DNA from 2 places in the Neobacillus sp. DZ-9 genome. Region 2 is predicted to be linked to the other one. Evidence: a T-box and tRNA genes for the amino acid it is inferred to sense, from the RefSeq annotation. Region 2 holds a T-box; the other holds one or more tRNA genes.

Region 1 (4,421 bases), on a different contig from region 2:
GAAGAGACCCTCGATGAAATGAAAACATATGACCAATTTCAGGGGAAAATTTTTTAATGGAATAAAAGGGACTACTACATAAGTGATGAAAAAAGGGAGCCCATTGCAGGTTCCCTTTTGAAGCATTAGTGCATGGAATTCATCGCCGCTTGGTTGACTCCCATGTGAATTTGGCTGATTTACTCTTCTTCCAAGCCATCTATTGGGACAAGACGTTTCTCATCGTGGGTTCCCCTTTGAGTGACAAACGCCATGCCAGTTGTATCTTGAATGCTTTCGATCCATACAGGAATACCATGATATTTAACGGAAATCTCTTCATCTGCTGCAAAAATCTCTTTCACTCTATTTAGGTTCATTATTTTCACCTCAAAGTTATTTTTCCAAATTTGTTTCAACAATATAAGTAAAATCATATTCCGTATAAGGAACGGTATTTAACACAAAATATGATAAATTTGAGTTAAATGGGGGATTCAAATGTTAAATGAGAACAATAAACCCGAAAATTCTTCGGACCCGAGCGTTATGGAGCAGCCATTACTATCAACTGGTTCTACTGAAGCAGGTTTTAATTGGAACCCTGACGACAAGGAAAAGGCTCAAAAACCGAGGATTGGTAATACCGTAGTTGGGGATGAAGGGCAGTAGTGTTGACCTTAAAGTTAAAAAAACTATTTACGTATTTAAAAAAAGATATTGAAAGGACAACAAATAATCCATGAAAAATCAACGAATTCCAGAGCATAAATTGAATACAACAAACACGGTGGGGCAGGCAATTGAAAATATAACAAGCAATGATTTAACTGTATCAAATTCAACAGAAAAAATTAATAAACAAAGTACTAATAAAGCTAAATAAGAATGTATGTTCTAATAAATATTTTAGACTCTCTCTTGAACTTGCCTTTGAAACGTGATGTTAATCACAATCAAGAACTGTAGTTTGCACTATAATGATAATAGAAACTACACTTTCAAGGAAAAAGAGGGAATGGTTTATGGCTGTAATATTAGAACAGAAAAAAGTGAATGAGTTGGTAGACCGCTTCTACGAAAAGTTACTAAAGGATTCCTATTATGTAACCATGTTTAATGAAAGAAACGTGGATATTGAATTGCTGAAAAATCGGCAAAGAGTATTTATAAACCGCTTAGTTTCTGATGAGTCTGCACAGGAACAAAGTAAGCAGGAATCACAGGTAAGGGAAAGACATCCGTTCCAAATAGATCCGGAAAGGGCCGAGGTTTGGTTTGGAAAAATGAAAGAGACAATGGATGAAATGGAACTAGATCCTGATGTAAAAGAGCATCTTATTGAAAAAGTAGATGTTTTGTTAAACAAGATAATAAAATGAGCTAATTGAATAGATTAAATTTATTGGACCGGACATATTGTTCGGTCTTTTTATTTTATCGAAAAAAAATAATCCACCCTCGACTCAGGTGGATTACTTTTATTTTTCTATTTATTCATTGGTTAGTTTAACTATATTTATAAATGCTTCTAAAACGATCATATGCTCATGAAATGGCTATAAGCCAGGTTCTGTTCTTCCGTACTGCAATCGGCAGCAAGCCTCGCACTGGAAGTAGCAGTCATGTAACTATCGGCCTATGACCGATTCATCCGTTAGGTTCATTTTCCGCAGGATGATGCCCCTACCTAAATTTGGGTTGCTCGCTCGTGGGGTTTACCCGTTCCACCTTTTCCGTTTCCAGAAAAGCCTCGTCACTGTGGCACTTTCAGGTTATTCTCAGCATATCCCAAAGGACTTAGCATGATTTCACCGCCGTCTGTCAATATCAATATCGACAGCCCACCTTTGCAGATGGCACGAACACTACAGGCATCTCAGCACTGTGCGAGCCTGGACTTTCCTCAGCTCCGTAAAGGAACCGCGACTACTCACCATTTCATGTTTTTCATTCGTTCAGAAGCGACAATGAATACTATATCAGGTTGAATCGGATAAATCTTTAGTTGTTTATTTCCAACTTTTCCAATCAATAAACCCTTATATACTTGTACATATTTAGTATTACCAATATAGTTTTATGGATATACAGGACTTTTGGACTACCAAAATTTACAGCTAGTCCTCAATTCTTATAGATGATATATTTTTGTCATAAGTTCTTCACGGAACTTTGCGATTTAGTTTTTAATAAAGAGAAGTACTGAAGAGGCGCCCCTGCTAAGGGTGTAGGTCGGGTAACCGGCGCGAGGGTTCAAATCCCTTCTTCTCTGCCATAATCATGGCGGCTGTGGCGAAGTGGTTAACGCATCGGATTGTGGTTCCGACATTCGTGGGTTCGATTCCCATCAGCCGCCCCATAATATTTCCCAGTAGCTCAGCGGAAGAGCTATCGGCTGTAAACCGGTCGGTCGTAGGTTCGAGTCCTGCCTGAGGAGTCATAGTCCAACAAGGACACTAAGAACTTGGTCAGGGCGGGAACGCAGCAGCCATAATTAGTGAAATTGTGTGGACTATTACATAGACAGAAAGAGAAAAGGGCTAAACTCTATCTATTTTGAGTTTAGCCCTTTTTATTTGTATAAGAAATTTCCACTTTACCTATGTCCCTTTTTTGAATCAAGAATAATCATAGACGCATCTTGTCCCATGAATATTTTATTTCCTGTATAAAAAGTTTTGAATTTAATATCCCTAAACCCTATTTTAGTCATAATGTCGGTTAGCTCTTCTGGATTAAATCCGTTATGAACAATATCTGAAACTATTTTTTCATTTTTATTAAAATCTACAACCAGCAGATGTCCTCCTTCATCAAGAACATCAAATAATCTTGATAAAACTAATTCAACATCATGAATATGGAGTAGAACCTGAGCCATAAAAATATAGTCGGCATGTAAATTCGATAGACTTTCCTTTTCAATATCAAAGCATAATGTATCTACATTCTGAACATTAAATTCAGTTATTTTTTGGTTTATTTGATTAATCATGTTTTGTGACGTATCCAAAAAAAGCATAGAATTAAACTCGTTTAACAAGTTCATTCCTACAAGACCAGTTCCACACCCAAAATCAATTGCATTCTTACTTTTAGTGTCAACCAAATACTTACGGATGGCATCGGATGATACCTTTGCGATTTGGATTCTTTCAGGAGTATCATATTTATTAGCTATCATTTCAAACTTATCAGTATTTCCCATTATTATCTCTCCAATCAGGCTTATTAAACAAACCTAAACATAAAAAACTTGTCATTATATAGGATACGATTCTGCATATCACAATTCAACTAATTGCTTCTTTAGTTGAATACCCGATCCTATGGCAACGATATATAGGGAAGAAGATACTTTTCCTATAATTAATACATGAAAAAGGACAATCCACAAGGACTGTCCTTTTTTGACGCCTTTATTCTTTAAGCAGGAACCCATTTTGTAATATCGTGTTCCTGATTTTTTCTTGGGAAAGTTCATTCTCATTGTACTCTATTTTTACTTCTCCATCTTCAGTATCTACTAATGCCCTTTCAATGCCATCCATTCCGGATAGAATCGTTTCCAGCGTCTGAATAGACTGAATTTTACCTGCTTCCTTTAAATTAACAGTCATGTCTGCCAATGGGGATCATCCTTCCAGATATTCTACATATTGACTGGATTTATTGCTTTTTTTCATTCACAGCCTTGTTTAGTAATCGGTTATTTTCTAATCCATTTTCGCTAAAAGCGTTGTCGTTATCTAAGCTATTGGTTATACTTGCTTGATCTAAATTAGTATCTTTGTCAGTTGGTTGAATATTTGTTGTTTTCGCCATCTGTCTTCATCCTTCCTATCTTATAATTTTTGCACCTTTTAATTTTGCCTTTTTTGAAGCTAAAAATGTAACAAGTTTGAAAAATTGACTAACTTCCTGTCAGAAAATAGATAAAAGGATTTGGAGTTTTACACACCAGCTGTCATATTGATAGCTTTTTTTATTTGGCTCTGTTAAAGGTAAATGTTGATATTGATAGCGTATTCCGCAGAAAACTCAAGCAAATATACAAAAACACTGTTACTTACAATAGCTGAATTGGAGGAACATTGTAAAAATGGATCCGAGTTTTACTAAATATGTGTTGGTTCACAAGTAAGGAGAACCTTGACAATAAAGATTCCCCTTTAGATTCATTAATTATCAACATTAAAGTTTAACAGAGCATTATATTTTAATGACAGTAGAAACGGACAAGTTTCGACTTGGACGGTGTTTTATAATGGTTATTGTTGGAAGGGAAATGAGAAAAGCCAAAAAGGCATATAGGGAGGTTTTGAAAATGACTATACTGTTTGAGAAGAATGGGAAGGTTTGTACAATTACCATAAATCGGCCGGAGGTTAAAAACGCAGTTGACCGAAAGACAGCTAAAGAGCTTGCGGATGCTTTTC
Region 2 (4,421 bases):
AATCTCCTCTAAATAAAAAAAATCCGCTACATGTATATGTAACGAATTTTTATCTCCAGTTTTATGCGCGATTGTAAGTATATTGTGGCGGAGGAAGAGGGATTCGAACCCCCGCGCGGTTTAACCCGCCTGTCGGTTTTCAAGACCGATCCCTTCAGCCGGACTTGGGTATTCCTCCGTATCAACAAAAGATAATTTATCATAATATGACTAGCATGTCAAGAGGAAAAGTGGAAGCGCCTTGATCAGGGGAAAAAAGTAGTTCATTTTTTCCTAGGGGCGACAAGAATAAGACGTGCCGGCGGGAAGGTTGCTTTATAACCTTTTCGACGGATTGGCTTATGACCTCGAGCCCCTAGGCGCTGCAGCTAGACAATTCTCAAAGTTGCAATTTTTTTATAAAGGCTTAATGACCTCGCGGTTGCCCATATATGGTCGCAGTACGGCTGGAATCACGACACTGCCGTCTTCCTGCTGATAATTTTCCAAAATAGCAGCCACCGTGCGGCCAATCGCAAGGCCAGATCCGTTAAGTGTATGAACATGTTCAGGCTTTGCCTTAGGGTCGCGGCGGAAGCGGATATTAGCCCGTCTCGCCTGGAATGCTTCAAAATTACTGCAAGAAGAGATTTCGCGGTAAGTTCCATAGCTTGGAATCCAAACCTCAATGTCATACTTTTTCGCGGCAGTAAACCCTAGGTCACCCGTGCACATGCTTAGAACGCGGTATGGAAGTTCCAGAAGCTGCAACACTCTTTCTGCATCATTTGTCAGCTTTTCAAGCTCCTCATAAGAATCCTCAGGCTTCACAAACTTTACAAGCTCTACCTTATTGAATTGGTGCTGGCGAATCAACCCGCGGGTATCTCGGCCGGCTGAACCTGCCTCTGAACGGAAACATGCGCTGTACGCCGCAAAGCGGATTGGCAGCTCCTCGCCGCTTAAGATTTCATCACGGTGATAGTTGGTAACCGGCACCTCTGCAGTCGGAATGAGGAAATAATCTTCACTTTCAATTAAAAAGGCATCCTCTTCAAACTTCGGCAACTGCCCTGTGCCCGTCATGCTTGTTCGGTTTACCATGTATGGCGGCAGGATTTCGGTATATCCATGCTCATCAACATGCAAATCTAGCATAAAGCTCATTAACGCTCGCTCTAATCGTGCCCCAAGCCCTTTGTAAAAGACAAAACGGCTTCCAGTTACTTTTCCTGCCCGTTCAAAATCGAGAATTCCTAAATGGTCAGCTATATCCCAGTGTGGCTTTGCTTCAAATTCAAACTCACGCACTTGACCCCACTTTTTGATTTCGACATTATCATCTTCTGTTTCACCGACAGGAACAGATTCATGTGGAATATTCGGAATGCTGAGCAGCAATAATTCCAATGTCTCTTCTACACCTCTAAGCTCCTCATCTAGTGTTTTAATGCGGTCACCCACTTCGCGCATTTCCGTAATCAAATGATCAGCATCCTGTTTTTCGCGTTTTAATGCTGCAACCTGCTGAGAAACTTCATTCCGACGGCTTTTCAATTTTTCAGATTCAACAATTAGTTCACGTCGTTTTAAGTCAAGCTCTTCAAATCGGCCCAGATCTGTTAAATCTTCACCGCGATTTTGCAGCTTTTCTTTAACCTCCGCAAAATTCGCTCTTAATACTTTAATATCTAACATCCCACTACACTCCCTTTTTAAAAATAAAAACAAAAAACTCCCGCCCCAAAAACAGGGACGAGAGTTACCCGCGTTACCACCCTGGTTGACAGCCGAAACTGTCCACCTCAAAAACGTTAACGGTTTTGTACCGAAAGTACTTACTGGCCTTTACAAAAAAGACGTTCCGTACCTTACTCGAGGAGGGATTCACAAGCTTTATCCACCGGTTCACACCAGCCACCGGCTCTCTTCAAGAATAATCTTCTTGTTACTAGTTCCTCTCATTGCTTTAAACAATATGGATTTTGTATTACTTAATTTACTATATAATTTATCCAAATGCAACCAGTTCTATACTAATTGCTTTGCCTTTGCTTCCTTCACCATTTCCACGAAGTAAGCCGTGAGGCAAATTCCACGAAAAATGTCGGAATTAATTTTTTCCATAAAATCATTAAAGCAACAAAAAAGGATTCCTGTCAAGACAAGAATCCTTTTTTAAAATAGCTTATATTCCCATATAAACGTGAGGATTAAAACCAGCCCTTAACGGTATTGGCAATCCCGTGCCATACATCGCCGAAGAAATTGCCAATGCCTCTCATCATTAACACAAACCAGTTTGCCCTTTCAACATCCTGCGCCGCAATGACATCGACCTGAACCTTCTTTTGACCTTCTTCCGTTAAGAAGCTGACCTTTTCGCCATTTTTCGGTTGAACTGTTAACGTTCCAATCTTATCGCCTTTTTTAATTGGAGCTGTTAATTCACCTTTTTTATTCACCTTATTTTTATCTAATACCAAAACAGGTTTATACTCTTTCTTCTCACCATTTAAAATCACCATGTTGATGGCTGATTTGGTATAGATCTTTACCTGATCGCTTTTCCCTTTAATAACAGGGATTGTTTTGTGGTCCTTCACTTGATAATGCTTTGGAACCACTTCTTCTTTTGTGTAATTGCTAAACGCATAATCCATCATTTTTCTTGTTTCGTCGAAACGCGCCTTATAGCCGCCTTGGCCGCTAGCATCTTTGGCATTTTGTACAACTGTGATAAATCGCTTGCCATCACGGCTCGCCGTTCCGGTGAAGCAGTAGCCAGCGAAATCTGTTGTACCTGTTTTAAGCCCGTCCATACCTTCATAGCCGTACGTTAAAGATGGCAGCATCCAGTTCCAGTTATCCATCTTAATCTGGTCGGTTGTGCCTTCTCTAAAGGTTTTCTTTGGCGTACTTGCAGTTTTTAGTACTTCTGGGAAATCATTAATTAAATGGAACGCTAATTTGGCAACGGCACGAGATGACATTACGTTTTCATCCTCCGCACCTGTTCCTTCCGGCTGCATTCCATTGTAATCACGATTATTTAAACCAGTGGAATTAACGAATTTATAATCCTTCAATCCCAACTTCTTTGCTTTATCATTCATCATTTTAACGAAGTTCGTTTCCGAACCGCCAATTTTTTCAGCAATCGCAATGGTTGCGGCATTGGCAGAGTAAATCGCCATCGCCTCATATAACTCACGGATTGTATATTTATCATCTGGTCTTAATGGAACATTGGAAAGATCTGTTCTCTGGGAGATTTTATACACAAGGTCACTTGGAGTGTATTCTTGGTCCCATTTCACTTTCCCCTTTTTTACGGACTCTAGTAATAGATACTCCGTCATCATTTTCGTCATACTAGCAATTCCTAGTACAGTATCTGCATTCTTTTCGTATAAAACCTTACCTGTTTCTCCATCGACTAAAATCGCACCGTCTGCACTTACATTTAAAGCTGCTTCTGCCTTGGCTGAACTCGCCCCGGCAAATAGGCTGAAAAACAACATGATTGCCATGAAGCCGGCAATGCATTTTTGATAAACATGTTTGTTCACTATATATAACCCTCCAACGTTTTATTACACCTTGGTTATTTTATCATAACTGCCTAGTAAATCATAGACAGAGCATCGACCCATCTTACATCCATTTTTTGTACTAGGCAGGACTTTTTTCATAAAAAAACAGAGAGGCTCACTAGCCCCTCTGTTTAAAAATTATATGTTTGAATAGTTTGGTGCTTCTTTTGTGATTTGTACATCATGCGGGTGGCTTTCTCGTAGGCCTGCACCCGTCATTTTGATGAATTGTGCTTTTGTTCTTAAATCATACAGGTCTTTTGTTCCGCAATACCCCATTCCTGAACGAAGACCGCCAATCAGCTGGTAAATTGTTTCGGATAGTGGCCCTTTATATGGAATGCGGCCCTCAATTCCCTCTGGAACAAACTTTTTATTATCTTCTTGGAAATAACGGTCCTTTGAACCTTTTTCCATCGCGGCAACGGAGCCCATTCCCCGGTAAACTTTAAAGCGGCGTCCTTGGAAGATTTCCGTTTCTCCTGGGCTTTCAGTTACCCCAGCTAATAAACTTCCAAGCATGACGGCATGACCGCCGGCTGCGAGCGCTTTGACAATATCCCCTGAGAATTTAATTCCGCCATCGGCAATAATTGTTTTTCCATGCTTCATTGCTTCTGTTGCACAATCATAAACAGCGGTAATTTGTGGAACACCTACACCTGCAACGACCCTTGTGGTACAAATTGAACCTGGTCCAATTCCCACTTTCACAACATCGGCCCCCGCTTCAATCAAGTCCTTTGTAGCTTCAGCAGTGGCCACATTTCCTGCAATAATGGTCAATTCAGGATATTCTTCTCTAATTTGTTTAACCGTGTCGAGAACGCCCTTTGAATGCCCGTG

The links. A T-box is a leader RNA that pairs with one kind of tRNA and senses whether it is charged. The one in region 2 lies ahead of serS (serine--tRNA ligase), so its partner is inferred to be a tRNA-Ser.
Region 1: it encodes a tRNA-Ser, which carries the amino acid that the T-box ahead of serS (serine--tRNA ligase) is inferred to sense. The anticodon was not compared.

Annotation. Positions count from the first base shown of each region.
Region 1 is NZ_JCAIOL010000006.1:71,465-75,885, forward strand. Features, by position in the region: gene AC59HZ_RS17810 (hypothetical protein) at 1-57, shown strand, start outside; gene AC59HZ_RS17815 (H-type small acid-soluble spore protein) at 180-359, opposite strand; gene AC59HZ_RS17820 (hypothetical protein) at 481-651, shown strand; gene AC59HZ_RS17825 (hypothetical protein) at 722-865, shown strand; gene AC59HZ_RS17830 (globin domain-containing protein) at 1,005-1,361, shown strand; RNA gene rnpB (RNase P RNA component class B) at 1,537-1,920, opposite strand; tRNA gene AC59HZ_RS17840 (tRNA-Ser) at 2,176-2,257, shown strand; tRNA gene AC59HZ_RS17845 (tRNA-His) at 2,266-2,341, shown strand; tRNA gene AC59HZ_RS17850 (tRNA-Tyr) at 2,349-2,419, shown strand; RNA gene ffs (signal recognition particle sRNA small type) at 2,419-2,504, shown strand; gene AC59HZ_RS17860 (class I SAM-dependent methyltransferase) at 2,579-3,190, opposite strand; gene AC59HZ_RS17865 (heavy-metal-associated domain-containing protein) at 3,402-3,602, opposite strand; gene AC59HZ_RS17870 (hypothetical protein) at 3,652-3,807, opposite strand; gene AC59HZ_RS17875 (crotonase/enoyl-CoA hydratase family protein) at 4,310-4,421, shown strand, end outside.
Region 2 is NZ_JCAIOL010000028.1:7,901-12,321, forward strand. Features, by position in the region: tRNA gene AC59HZ_RS30745 (tRNA-Ser) at 86-178, opposite strand; gene serS (serine--tRNA ligase) at 397-1,677, opposite strand; T-box leader at 1,728-1,953, opposite strand; gene AC59HZ_RS30755 (serine hydrolase) at 2,193-3,512, opposite strand; gene guaB (IMP dehydrogenase) at 3,714-4,421, opposite strand, start outside.